Regions from separate parts of the Eionea flava genome, predicted to be linked through region 2. Evidence: predicted binding sites of a transcription regulator. Region 2 holds the regulator's gene; each other region holds the start of a gene.
The links. The regulator sigma-54, encoded in region 2, starts transcription at its own class of promoters, with help from an activator protein. The targets are predictions, from matches to a motif close to TGGCACANNNNTTGCNNT.

Region 1: a site for sigma-54 is predicted at 2,569-2,586, ahead of flgA (flagellar basal body P-ring formation chaperone FlgA). Genes of this name have one in related genera too.
Region 3: a site for sigma-54 is predicted at 3,765-3,782, ahead of ACZ5O6_RS05790 (flagellar brake protein). Genes of this name have one in related genera too.

Annotation. Positions count from the first base shown of each region.
Region 1 covers NZ_AP036018.1:1,430,149-1,434,969, forward strand. The annotation lists gene flgB (flagellar basal body rod protein FlgB) at 1-391, opposite strand, end outside; gene ACZ5O6_RS06270 (CheR family methyltransferase) at 640-1,500, opposite strand; gene ACZ5O6_RS06275 (chemotaxis protein CheV) at 1,567-2,514, opposite strand; gene flgA (flagellar basal body P-ring formation chaperone FlgA) at 2,693-3,418, shown strand; gene flgM (flagellar biosynthesis anti-sigma factor FlgM) at 3,517-3,834, shown strand; gene ACZ5O6_RS06290 (flagella synthesis protein FlgN) at 4,059-4,604, shown strand; gene ACZ5O6_RS06295 (TIGR04282 family arsenosugar biosynthesis glycosyltransferase) at 4,627-4,821, opposite strand, start outside.
Region 2 covers NZ_AP036018.1:2,153,699-2,158,519, reverse strand. The annotation lists gene mgtE (magnesium transporter) at 1-385, opposite strand, end outside; gene ACZ5O6_RS09460 (HPr family phosphocarrier protein) at 425-694, opposite strand; gene rapZ (RNase adapter RapZ) at 687-1,550, opposite strand; gene ACZ5O6_RS09450 (PTS sugar transporter subunit IIA) at 1,680-2,123, opposite strand; gene ACZ5O6_RS09445 (RNA polymerase factor sigma-54) at 2,160-3,734, opposite strand; gene lptB (LPS export ABC transporter ATP-binding protein) at 4,058-4,783, opposite strand; gene lptA (lipopolysaccharide transport periplasmic protein LptA) at 4,793-4,821, opposite strand, start outside.
Region 3 covers NZ_AP036018.1:1,246,367-1,251,187, forward strand. The annotation lists gene ACZ5O6_RS05780 (aldehyde dehydrogenase family protein) at 1-1,208, opposite strand, end outside; gene bioA (adenosylmethionine--8-amino-7-oxononanoate transaminase) at 1,495-2,781, opposite strand; gene ACZ5O6_RS05790 (flagellar brake protein) at 2,893-3,645, opposite strand; gene ttcA (tRNA 2-thiocytidine(32) synthetase TtcA) at 4,164-4,821, shown strand, end outside.

The DNA of each region.
Region 1 (4,821 bases), 720 kb from region 2:
TAATTGCTGATGTAAGCTTTTTAAATTTTCCATTTAAAAAATTAAAACTTGCCTCAAAAGCCAAAGTATTTTTCATATACTCTGCATTTTCTATTTGCTCTTCTACTGTGTTTCCATCAATAGATGGCTGCTGAGGTGTTCTATATAACATATCGTATTCAGAATTTTGCATAGAAGTAGAAAAATGCATACCATGTGTTTTTTTCATAGAAGATCCTGAAGCATTCATTTGCACTTGACCACCTAGTACCGCTTTAAAATCGATGTCTTTTGCTTTATACCCTGGTGTATCAGCATTCGCTAAGTTATCTGCTAATAACGCTGCACGATCTGAACGAAGACGCAAAGCCTGCTCATGAACACCTAACGCATTATTAAAGTTAATTGCCATAATTGTGCCTACTCAACATTTCTCATTACTAAGTATTAATTAGCAAGCAATATGCCAAAAAAATAAGCTGTTGTTTTTAATGGATTTAATAATATAATTTTTAAAATTAAAAGATGGACGGCAAGAAATTTCCGCTAAGATTTTAAAATCTTATAATTATATTTTTTGATATAGCGAAAATGATGAGTTAAAGAAGAGAGTAAATAGTAACGATTAAAAACTAATCATCACATTAAAAAATAAAGACACTATTTTGCTTGATAAATAATACCCGGCTTGCAGTGAACCATAGAAAACAAGTCTTTTGCGCCCGCCAAACTTTCTGAAGAGCCTAGACACAAATAACCGTCGGGCTTGAGGCATTTATGCATTCTTTTTAAAATGTCACTTTTGGTTTCTCGAGTAAAATAAATCAGCACATTTCGGCAAAATATAATATCGAACTGCCCTAAACTATTAAAAGAATCCAATAAGTTAATTGCTCTAAACTGAATATAACGCTTTAGCTCAGTATTGACCTGCCATTCTTGGTAATGGCCATTAGTTTCTGAGAAGAATTTACTCAGTCGTTGCTGAGATAAGCCTCGATCTACTGACAGTTTATCAAACACGCCTTGCCGGGCTTTTTGCAAAATTGCATTGGATAAATCAGTTGCTAATATCTCGATACGCTTATTAAATACATTTTTTTCTTTAAACTCCTCAGATAGCATAGCCAAAGAATAAGGTTCTTGTCCTGACGAACAAGCAGCGGACCAAATTTTAATGGAAGACTCTCTATTATCTGGCGAAGCCCATTGCGGTAGTAAAGAGTTTGTGAAATATAGAAAGGGGTAATCGTCTCGAAACCAAAAGGTTTCATTGGTTGTCATTGCATCAATAATTTCTTGATGCAACCTTTTGTCATTTTTTTTAAGAGCACCTGTCAGCTCAGACAGATCTGCCATTTGATGAGAAACCATGATATTTCGAATACGGGCAGAAACTAAATAAGATTTCCCGGGAGTCAGGGTAATACCGCTTGCCTCTTGTAAATAATCACAAAATGCCTTGAAGTCGAGACAATCCTCAGAAAAATTAAGCGATGCATTAGGTAGCGGTTCTGTCACAGAGTTCTCGATATTTAATGAATAAAAATCCACTACCGTAATAGCAGAGTATTAATAGGACTTATATTATTCTTCAATAAGTTTTTCACCTGTCATATCAAAGATGCGATCATTTAAACGTTGCGCTAACAAATCGGGATTAAATTTAGATAAAAAGTCGTCAGCCCCTACTTTTTTAACCATCGCTTCATTAAAGACACCGCTCAAAGAGGTATGCAAAATAATATGTAAGTCTTTGAGTTTAGGGTTATCACGCACGGCAGCCGTAAAGGTGTACCCGTCCATTTCTGGCATTTCTATATCGGATATGACCAAAACGAGCTCTTCGTTAGGGTCTTTACCCTCCGCAACCAAACCTTCAAGGTAATCTAGCGCTTCACGCCCATCTTTTTTAAGCGTTGTTTGTATGCCCATCTGCTCAACCACACGCTGTATTTGCTTACGAGCAATTGATGAATCATCAGTAATAAGAATATGCTTTTTGATGACTCTCTCAGAAATACCGTCCTCGATAATACCGTCACTAATTGACTCATCCAATGGTGAAACTTCAGCGAGAATTTTTTCTACATCAATAATCTCGACCAAGTGTTCATCCAACTTAGTTACCGCGGTTAGGTAGTTTTCGTCACCCGAACCCTTTGGTGGCGGATGAATGGATTCCCAATTCGTATTAACAATACGCTCTACGGCCTGAACAAGAAAGCCTTGCGTTGACCCATTGTATTCAGTAATGATGACAAAACAGTCTTCAATATTTTCAACGGCTGCTTGGCCTATCGCTAAATTCATATCCATAATAGGGATGGTTCCACCGCGAATATGGGCAACCCCTCTTATGACTTCGTGTCGCTGTGGAATTTGATTAAGCGCTGGGCACTGTAAGACCTCTTTTACTTTGAAGACATTAATACCGTAGAGTTGCTTAGAGCCCAAACGAAATAACAATAGCTCTAGGCGGTTCTTACCTACTAACTGCGTTCTCTGATTAACAGAATCTAATACGCTAGCCATAAACTACCCTCTTATAAAGATACCATTTGATTCTTAGCACAGTCGCGAAGATTTAGGCACACTATTTGCTCATCACTGTAGAGAGTCAAATAACGTTAGCTGGGTGCCAAAAAATCATCGAATGACATTGATGACTAGCCCATAACAAACGGTTGTATTGAAAGCATAGGCGAAGAATATGAAATCACGTAATTTTTTGTATAATTTTTTATGGTTTTTTTCATTCCTTTTTCTTTCTTACGGTGCTCAGGCGAAAGATAATAGCTATATGTCACATATAGTTGCTTCAGCCAAGACATACCTAGAAGGAGTCATTGAAAAACAGGCAAGCAGTACCTCAAACAAACAAGTCAGCGTTTCCAGCTTTTCTATAGACTCACGGCTACAATTAAAGCCATGCGACAAACCTTTGACGTTTAGCCATAATCTACATACTAAAATAAGCGGTGTCACATCCGTCAAAGCCAGCTGCCAAGGATCACACCCTTGGTCTATTTATACCAAACACCGAGTTTCGGCTAAAAAGTGGGTCGTCACACTGAATAAAAGCCTTCCTAGACACCATATTATCCGCCAAGATGATATTGGTTTAACATCGCAAGATACACGACAACTACGCAATGGCTATATCGCCGATAAATCGCTAGTTGTCGGTCAAAAACTAAAACGTTCCGTAAAAGAAGGCGCACCAATTTACCACCACCAGTTAGCGGCTCCCAACATCATAAAGAAAGGTGATAAAGTGAATATTGCGGCAAAAGTAGGCTCGTTAACGGTGGTAACTTCGGGTATCGCTTTAGATAATGGCCGTAAAGGTGATCAAATTGATGTCGAAAACCTGCGTTCATCACGTGTTATCCGCACGCGTGTTATGAGTAAAAATAACGTAGAAGTTATTTTATGAATAAACGTAAAAAAAGCTAAAGTCATGCTTATGTCAGCCGATACCCCTATAGCAGAAATAGATTTTTAACCAAAACACGACATCAACAGAGAATGATTATGGTTATTCAGCCCGGCAATGATCTAACATCCAATACAAGCCAAGCTAGACATAAGGCGGCTAATCAGGGAGTTTCTTCATCTCTAGATAAGGCCCAGTCGGCTTCTACCTCAATAGCTAGCACAGAAAAAAATGTACAGCTGAGCCCAGAGGCACAAACCATTGAGCGACTTGAAGCAAAAATTACTGCTTCAGAGGGTGTCGATAGCGCTAAAGTAGAACAAATCAAACAACAAATTGCTGAAGGCAGCTACGAAATCAATAGCCAACGCCTTGCGGAAAATATTGTTAATCAAGATTCCCTACTCGGTGGTTAATAGCAGCGTGTAATATCACTTCTCGCTGTTTTATCTGCCTCTTCTTCGCGCGCCTATTGCGCCACGACTCCTTCTGCCTTTAACGCTATACCTTCATTACTATATTTCCTGCCCTACTTTTATTATTTGGTATTAAATTTGCTGGTTTATTACAGCAAGTCTTATATTGGGTAAATCTTAAAAATAGTAGGCGAACCATTGCCGGTTCCTATCAGGAAGGTCTTATGAACACAACGAAACCACTGCAAAAAAGCCAGCCTAAAAAAGGAATTCAGCAATCCATGGACGAAAATACTAAAAAACAAAGTCTAGAAGCGATGAAAATCATGGTTAAAAAAGATCAACTTATTAGCCAGCAACTTATGAATTTACTGGAACAAGAAAGGCGACTACTTAAACAGAAAAACTATGATTCACTAAATGAACTCTTAACAAAGAAAAATCCATTGATTGACCAACTCAAGAATCATGCGGATATTAGACGACAGTGGTTGCAGTCACTCTATAAAGTAGCTGATGAAAGCTACTGGCGTGAGTTTGTAGAATCATTTGGTTTACCAGAGTTATCTCAACAATGGCATGACGTTAACGAAACTATTGAAAAGTGTAAATTACTGAACGATACGAATGGTTTGCTTATTACTCGTGGTCAAAAAACCTATGAGCAGCTTATTTTTTTACTGAAAGGCGGCAATCGTCAAGCAGATGTCTATACAGCTAAAGGCAGTAAACAATCGATTCGCGCCTATAGCAGTGTGGCCAAAGCCTAGTATCAAACGCGGTGGACTTACGCTACTCTTTGGCGGTCTCATTCATCACAGTAGCGTAAATACCGTGTAGCTCTCCTTTAAGCAATTGAAGATCTTCAGGCGTATCAATATCCGATAGAACCGGCAACAGACTAACACTTAATTGCTCGTTTTGAATCATCGCTTGCGTGGTTTCTAATACTGACGCCGAACCCCACTTCACCCCGCTGAATAAGGC
Region 2 (4,821 bases):
AGCGATTTTGTACTGACATCGCCTCTAGAACTTCTTGGATAATGCGGTCGGGTAGTTGTTGTAATATATCGGCTACATCATCAACGTCGAGGTCTTCGGTAATATCCGCGACCTCTTGAGTGTTCATGGTTTTGAGTATTTGCCCGGTCAGTTCATCGGGCACTTCTTGTAATATTTCTCCGCGAACATCATCTTCGACCATTGACCAGATGACTTTACGTGTTGTCGGTGGGGAGGACTCTAGCAAGCGAGAAATATCAATAGGTCGTAACCCATTGAGCATACGTTTGACGGAGCGCATTTCCCCATCGTTTTCTAACACGTGGGCAACAAGACTAAGCTGTGCCTGTGTTTGGTTTATACTCTGTTCGTCAATCGTATGCATAATGTTGGTATATTGCAGTAAATGATATGAGCGCGGTCTTTATTCGTCTTCATCAAAGCGATTATTGATGAGCTGACAGACAGCTTCTAGTGCACGATTCTCGTCGCTGCCTTCGGCAGTAATTTCAATCTCTGTTCCTTTGGTAGCGGCCAGCAGCATAAGTGACATCACGCTTTTACAGTCTACGTTTTTGCCATTAGCTGTCAGTGTGACTGAGGCACTGAAGCGTGATGCTACACCAGTTAATTTAGCGGCTGCTCTCGCATGTAGGCCAAGTTTGTTGATGATAATGAGTGGTTCGCTAACCATGATTTACAAGCTCCCTATGCCGGTGCTGGATATTGTTGGAAAGGTCAGTGGTACCAAAGTGATGACTGAGCTTTTCACAAAGATAAACTGAGCGATGTTGCCCCCCGGTACATCCAATAGCGATGGTAATATAGCTTCGATTATTTTCTTGGTATCTTGGCAGCCAGCGTGTCAAAAAATGTTGTATGTCCTGAAACATTTCATCGACGGCAACTTGTTGGTCTAAAAAGTCAGCGACAGCTTTGTCTTTACCCGTGAGTGCACGCAGCTCTGGTTTCCAATGTGGGTTAGGTAAGCAGCGGACATCAAAGACGAGATCGGCATCTTTAGGAATGCCATATTTAAAACCGAAAGATTGAAACATGATGGCGGCATTATCTTCATTGCTATCGAGAAAGCGACGTTTAATAACATCTCGTAAATCATGATATTTGAGCTCGCTGGTGTCAATTCTTACATCTGCAGCATCAAGTACTGGCTTGAGCAGTTTTTGTTCTTTACTAATCGCTTCACGGAGGTCTGTGCTTTCGTTACTGAGTGGATGTTTGCGCCGTGTTTCACTAAAGCGTTGAATTAATACATCTTCAGTAGCATCGAAAAATAAAATTTGGTGTTGTAAATTGTGATGAGAAATTTGAGCGAGTATCTCAGGCAGTTGTTCTAGCGAGTTATTATGGTTGCGCGCATCAATGCTAATGGCATACCGAACATCAGAAAGAGAGGCGCTATGCTTAGCTAATGTCGTAATTAGCGAGGTGGGTAGATTATCAATACAAATAAAGCCGATATCTTCCAAAACATGAAGTGCAGTACTTTTCCCCGATCCAGAGCTACCACTTATGATAATCAGTTGCATAATTGCCTCATGTTGCAATGTGATGGCATTGCTTGGTTTATCGCGCGATTCTCATTATTTCGTTAAACGCCGATGGTTTTGAATCTGATATAGGTGTCGCGTTTGCTGTTTTTCTCGGTTAAAAGTCAATCAAATAAATACTTTTATTAAGGTATCGATGTCTTGTGCTTGCCTGACTTTTTGTAAAATAGCATCATTTGAAAACACCTCCGCAATGCTTGCGAGTGTTTTAAGGTGATCGTCATTGGCATCTTCGGGAACAATTAGGACAAAAATAACATCCACTTTTTCGTTATCAATGGCGTCAAAGTCAATTCCTTGTTTTAGTGTAACTAGCATTGCAGTGATTTTTTTACATTCGCTAATACGACAATGAGGAATCGCTATGCCATTGCCTATTCCTGTTGAGCCGAGTTTTTCACGAGCGATTAAAGCGCTGAATGTATCGGTAGCACTGAGATCTTGATTCACTTGGCTAAGGTGTTCGGCAATATTTTCTAGTAGTCTTTTTTTGCTGCTACTGTCTTGTTGGCAGAGCACATTAGTCGATGATAGAAGTGATGGTATATCCATTTTTCGGTTTAATCTCTATGGTTGTATTAAGTGCCTTTACATGAGCTGCTTGCGTTCATTGGATGGCGGAATTGACATTGACTCTCTGTATTTTGCAATAGTTCGGCGGGCAACTTTGATGCCTTGCTCTGCCAATAAATTAGTGATTTTGTTGTCACTTAGCGGTTTGGCGGTATTCTCTGCTGCAATGAGTTTTTTGATAATAGCGCGGATTGCCGTAGAAGAGCATTCTCCCCCGCTGTCGGTTGTTACGTGACTTGAGAAAAAATATTTCAGTTCAAATATCCCTTTCGGGGTATGCATATATTTATTCGTAGTGACTCGAGAGATGGTTGATTCATGCATTTCTACAATGTCAGCAATGTCGTGTAGCACGAGAGGCTTCATAGCTTCTTCGCCAAAATCCAAAAAGCCTCTTTGTTTTTCGACAATAGCGGTGGCGACTTTTAATAGTGTCTCGTTACGACTTTGTAGGCTTTTCAAAAACCACTTGGCTTCTTGTAGGTTATCTTTTAAAAATGTGTTGTCGCTACTGGAATCGGCTCGCTTGACCAAGTTGGCGTACTGATCGTTAATACGAATTTTAGGGGCAATATCAGGGTTGAGCTCTACGAGCCAATGTCCTTCGTGCTTGCTAACAAAAACATCTGGCACCACGTATTCAGTATCACTACTACCAATATCTTCGCCGGGGTGAGGGTTAATGCTTTGAATTAAGCTAATGGCTAACTTCAGCTCATCTTCTTTTATTCGTAGCTTGCGCATAATAGTTTTGTAGTCGCGCGTACCCAGTAACGGCAGATAATCGGTTGCGATGCGCTTAGCAGCTTCTAGCCCAGGTATCGTTTGATTTGAATCGTGATGCAGAAGTAACTGATTAAGCTGTATAACAATACACTCGCTTAAATTTTGGCTCGCGACACCCGGGGGGTCGAATTGTTGTAAGCGATGCAGTACGGCGTACACTTCATCTTCTTCAACGTCGTCCAATGCTCGCTGCAGCCCCTCAATAATATCGTCCATATTGGATGACAGCATGCCAGAGGGTTGAATATCATCAATAATCGTAAGAGCGATTGAGTAGTCTTTGTCAGAAAAGGGGGTAAGGTTTAGTTGCCACATTAAATGGTCTTGAAGGCTCTCCGACCCGCTACGCTGCGCTTCGAACATTGAGTCTTCATTGGGAGTCGATGCGGCTGACGAACCACTTGGCTGGTATACATCATCCCAACTAGTATCCACAGGTAAGTCGTCTGGGATATTATCTTGCGACCATTCGGTTTCTGGTGATGATGCATCATTTTTATCGTCACGGTCTACGCGAGTATCGTGCTCAGATACGTCGCTGCCGATCGATTGATCCGTTGTTTTATCTGCTCCATCGTCTGTTTTGGCGGGGGTTTCTGATTGCGAGTTGACACTGGTTTCTGTTGCTGAGCTGGCATCGTTTTTGAAGCTCTCTTCCACTTCTAGCATGGGGTTGCTGTCGAGAGCTTCTTGAATTTCATTCTGTAAATCGAGAGTAGAAAGCTGCAACAGGCGAATGGCCTGCTGTAGCTGAGGGGTCATCGTGAGGCTTTGCCCCATTTTTAGCTGTAGTGATTGCTTCATTTCGCCAACGTATCTCGTTACTGTCTGAGTGAGGCCTAAAACACCTATTGAAATCTTTGCGTGAAATGAGGGCAAAATAGCTTTCGTGCAAAGGTCTCAATTGAACGTAAAGGAGCGGTATCTATCTGCACCTGTATAAGTTAATTGGCGAGCGTAAATAGGGTATCTATATCTATGGTGCTATGCCAATGAAATATTTATTAACTGTTATGATTCTAGTCAGTCAGTGGGTGATAAGCAAGACTTATGCCTTTTATAGTTTAGGCAAAGCAGTCCCGCTTCACTGGTTGCTTTTTGTTCAGGCTTGGGTGGTGAAACGCTGTTTAAAGTGAAAAATTATCACCAAGGTATACGGCTTTAACTTGCTCGTTTTGTAGCACTTCATCGGGTGAGCCTTGAGCAATAATGTGGCCTTCGCTGACTATATAGGCTTTTTCGCAGATAGTGAGTGTTTCGCGTACATTGTGGTCGGTAATTAGCACGCCGATGCCGCGTTGTTGTAAGTGAGTAATAATTTGTTTTATATCGTTCACCGAGATGGGGTCGACACCAGCGAATGGCTCGTCTAAAAGAATAAACGTAGGCTCTGTTGCAAGTGCTCGGGCAATTTCGACACGTCGTCTTTCTCCGCCAGATAGCGCCATGCCAAGGGAGTTTTTAATATGCGTAATGTGAAATTCTTGCAGTAAGGTTTCTAGCTTTTCTAGGCGTTGTGTACGATTAAGCTCTTTACGTGTTTCTAATATGGCTAAAATGTTTTCGCTGACAGTGAGCTTCCTAAATACCGAGGCCTCTTGCGGTAGGTAGCCAATACCTGCGCGCGCTCGACCATGCATTGGCAGTTCACTAATATCGTTGTCGTCAATTTTGACAGCCCCTCTATCAGCAGGAATTAGGCCCGCAATCATATAAAAACAGGTGGTTTTACCGGCACCATTTGGCCCTAGCAACCCCACAATTTGCCCGCTTTTTACGGTCATTGAAACGTCGATAACGACAGGGCGTTTTTTGTAGCTTTTGGCAAGATGTGTAGCGTGTAGACTGGGCATAGTAAAAGGCTAGGGCTGTGTTTTTTGGTCGGTCGGGT
Region 3 (4,821 bases), 910 kb from region 2:
AGCGAATTGGCTTCGGTAATGGCGTCGTTCACATCATCGTAACTGTACACACAAATGACCGGGCCAAAGACTTCTGTTTTACTAATAGTACAGTCCTTTGGCGGGTCGAGAAGTACTGTTGCTTCATAGCAATTATTGTCTAGGCGGTTACCACCACAGATCACTTTAGCGCCGGCCTGAATCGCTTCTTGTACCCACTGATCAATGCGATCTACTTCACGTGAATTAATAAGGGGGCCAATTTCAGTGTCGGCAGAGGTCGGATCGCCAATAGTCATGGCGCTTCCTAAGGTCGCTAAGCGATTAGCCACGTCTTCTGCGATACTGCTATGGGCGAATACCCGTTGTACTGATACACACACTTGGCCCGCGTGATAAAACCCACCTTTGGCAAGCAGTGGTGCAGCATCGTCGATATCGGCATCGGCTTCAATAATCACAGGTGCAACACCGCCATGCTCTAAAGCGCAACGCACACCTGGTGCTAATTTTGATTTCAGCATCCAGCCAACAGCGGCGCTACCAATAAAGCTAAAAAAGCCCACGCGCTCATCAGTCACTAATGCTGTCGCTGTACTGCTGGAGTCAGTGACAATGGCTTGTCCATATTCAGCCGGTAAACCGGCTTCATGTAAAATGCTGACAAACCGTAAACAGCTAATTGGGGTTGCGCCAGCGGGTTTAACAATAAAAGGGCAGCCAGAGGCGAGAGCAGGGCACACTTGATGAACAATAAGATTAAGTGGGTGATTAAAAGCACTAACAGCGACTACAACGCCAATAGGTTCATGGCGCGTAAACGCAAGATGGCCTTCTGAAGCAGCATTAATACCCATGGGGATTTCAGTACCGGCATCAGTGCGAATGCATTCAATACAGTTAAGTACACCATCGATGGCGCGATTAACTTCCACAATAGAGTCGTTAAGCGGCTTACCGCCTTCACGAGCAGATTCGACAGCGAGCTCATCAAAGCGCTCACGCATAATGGCGGCTGTTTTTTCTAAAATGTCGATACGCTTTACTTTTGAGAGCCAGCGGCTGCGATCGCGATAAATAGCATAAGCGGTTTCTAAAGCATGTTTAGCTCCTAAAGGATCTACCGTTGAAACGGTGCCAATAACGGTGCCATCGTAAGGGGAGGTAATGTCTTTATGGTGACCAGAATCATGTAAACCGGCCACGAGTGATGGGTAGTGTTGGCTCATAAGAACTCCTATTGAGGTGTTTAACGGTGCTTATAGATTATATTTTTCACTTTAAAACATCATTGTAAGATTTTGAAAAGTATAGCTATTTTAATTTATTTGTTGGCTTTTTATTTCGCGCTATCCCCATGGTAGTTCAGTTCTTTGCTGCAATGCAACAAAAAGCCATAAAATTCTTTATTACTCGATATACCAAAAGCCTTAGTTACGTGTCTTTATGGCTGTGATGTCGCGCCTCAGTGTTAAATGATAAATCGGTTAAGTTAGTATGATCATCCCCCAAAACTCAGTCTGCCAATGCTTTAACCACTGCCGACACGCCTTTGGTTAAAGTAGTTATTTCCTCTTGCTGGGTAATAAAAGGCGGCATGAGATAGATAAGCCGCCCGAAAGGTCTTACCCAAATACCTTGTTCAACGAGTAAAGGTTGAATAGTGCTCATATCGACGGGCGCGTTGAGCTCAACGACGCCAATAGCGCCTAAGCAGCGCACATCGCTCACGTGTGAATAAGTCGATAGTGGGGAAAGCTCTCTTTTTAATTGATTTTCAATTGCTTGCACTCTTGAAGCCCAAGGAGTGCTCAAGAGTAAATCGATACTGGCATTAGCCACGGCGCAGGCCAAGGGGTTACCCATAAAGGTGGGGCCATGCATCAGCACGCCGGCTTCTCCTTGGCAGATGACTTTACTCACATTGTCTGTGCAAAGTGTGGCAGCCAATGTCATCATGCCCCCGGTAATTGATTTTCCCAAACAGAGAATGTCGGGGCTAATGTTGGCATGTTCACAGGCAAAGAGTTTGCCGGTACGCCCAAAGCCGGTAGCAATTTCATCGGCAATTAAAAGTAGGTCGTATTGGTCGCAGAGTGTTCGCACTTCTTCTAAGTATCGTGGAGAGTAGAAGCGCATACCGCCCGCACCTTGCACTATGGGCTCTAAAATAACGGCGGCTAACTCGTCGTGATGATCGATGATTTGTTGTTTAATATCCTCACCGTAGTGACTTTCCCACGGTTCATCAAAACCACATTGAGGGGCCTCGGTAAAATATTGTGGTAATACCGCACCGCTAAATAAGTGATGCATACCTGTTTGGGGATCGCAAACCGACATGGTCGCAAAGGTATCACCGTGGTAGCCATTGCGTAATGATAAAAAGCGTTTTTTGTTTTTACTGCCTTGTGATTGCCAATATTGCAGCGCCATTTTCATGGCGACTTCAACCGCAACTGAACCGGAGTCGACAAAAAAAACTTTATTGAGTGCGGGCGGGGTGAGAGCGACGAGTTTTTTGCCTAGTTCGATAGCGGGCTCATGAGTCAAACCACCAAACATGATATGGCTCATTTTTTGCGTTTGGTCAATGATGGCCTGATTGAGCACGGGATGGTTATAGCCGTGCAGTGCACACCACCATGAAGACATGCCGTCGACGAGTGTTCGCCCATCTTCAAGATGAATATGAACGCCCTGAGCGCTACTGACCGCAAATACAGGGCCTGGGTGTGTTATTGATGAGTAGGGGTGCCAGATATGTTGCCGGTCAAACTCAAGATCTATGGTGTTACTCACTCACTGAACCCTCGCTCTCTGAATAAAAAGAGCGAGTATAGCAAAGCCTCGGCGCGCAGGGATTATCCCTAGGTTAATTAGCTCTCCGGTGTGCTTACCGTAAAGAATAGGTTATGCAGCAGCATTATTGATGTACTGGATAAAGCGTCGTAGATTATCTAAATGCGTATGGCTCATATTGTGGTAAGCCACACTGATTTCTGTATGCCGATAAGGTTTTGGCACGTAACTAAATGCACGCACGATCCCTCGGCAATGAATAGGAATACCGTCATCGAGCAGTATTTGGCATTTGGGAAGCACAGTGCCTTTTTGTAGGTGTGGCCGTAGATCACCGGGAATCGCGATGCGCATTCCCCCTTCGCTAATATCTTTAACGGTTGCATACCACGGAGCCCCATATAGGGGGTTTACTTCACTTTTAAGCAACTTGTTATGGTTGAGTTGTAGGCGAGTATGCTGTCTGCGTGGCTGATATTCTGTGACTACGGGCAGAGGTAAGCGGTAGCAGCCATTTTCTGCTGACCATTCACTCACTGACGCTTCGATCTCCAGTTGTTGCCATTGTGACTGGTGACGAATGATAACGGTGCTGTCCACGAGTGACTCCGATGAAAATAGAGAGGGTGAGAATTCATCTAAGCTAAATGTGCCACTGAAAAAATCAATGCCAATAATCATGCTTTGAAAACTGTCTTTTTTTCCTTTAATAAACACTTCTAGTAATTGGCGCTGATCTTGTAGGTTGCTTAAATATTGGTATTTTTCAAAGCTATTCACCCATTCGTGATGAATAGCGGGTTCATGATGAGCATCGTTCGCTGAGTTACTAAAACGATCAATAAAGCGGTTGAATAGTCCCATGGTCTTTTTTATCTCTAGAAAATATCAGTGTTATCAATAATCTTATTAAAGCTGTCTAATTAGCTTGGACAGTAATTATTTTGTTCTCTATAACGTTATCGCCCAATCTTATTAAAACATTAGCAATGCCTATGCCATTTATATTTTTTCTAGATATGTTTGTTAAGATATTGTTTATTAAAAACTTTTTATTTTTTAGGTTATTTAAAAAATTACCGCTATATGAAATAAATAGCCGATCTTTGCCGTGTGGCAAATACCGCTATTTAATGATGGTAAGGGTTGTGAGTGTACGAGAGACGTACTTTTCAATGGTTTACTTGGCATCGAACAGCAGGTAATAGAGTGTAAGGCCTTTGCACGGTGAGAGGGAATTTATGCATGATAAATGATCGATTGAGTACATTTTTCCTCGGTACCCCCTTGTGGGGTAAACGCCGTATGAGAGTGAAACGTGCAAAGGTCTCAGTGTATAATGCGCGCCTATTTAATCTTACTCTTACAAAAAACACTTGATTATGGCTTCTCCACTTAATACATCCACTTCTGTAACGCATTCACGTAAACATAGCTTGGAGCACAATAAACTCCATAAGCGGCTGCGACGTCATGTGGGGCAAGCGATTGCCGATTACGAAATGATCGAAGAGGGCGACAAGGTCATGGTTTGCGTGTCGGGTGGCAAAGACTCTTATGCCATGCTGGACATTTTGTTAAGTTTGCAAAAAAGCGCGCCCATTAACTTTGAGTTAGTTGCGGTTAATATGGACCAAAAGCAGCCCGGTTTTCCAGAAGAGATCTTACCTAATTACCTAGCATCGCTAGGTGTCCCTTATTATATCGTCGAGAAGGATACTTATAGCGTTGTTAAGTCTCTAGTGCCTGAAGGCAAGACAACATGTGGCGTTTGCTCACGTTTACGGCGTGGGACTTTATATGGTTTTGCAGAAGATATTGGTGCCACAAAGGTTGCGCTTGGCCACCATAAAGACGATATCGTTGAAACCTTGTTCTTAAATATGTTTCATGGTGGACGATTAAAAGCCATGCCGCCCAAGCTACTTTCCGATGACAAGCGTAATATTATTATTCGCCCGATGGCTTACTGCCGGGAAAACGATATTATGCGCTACGCAAATCACAAACAATTCCCCATTATTCCCTGCAACTTGTGTG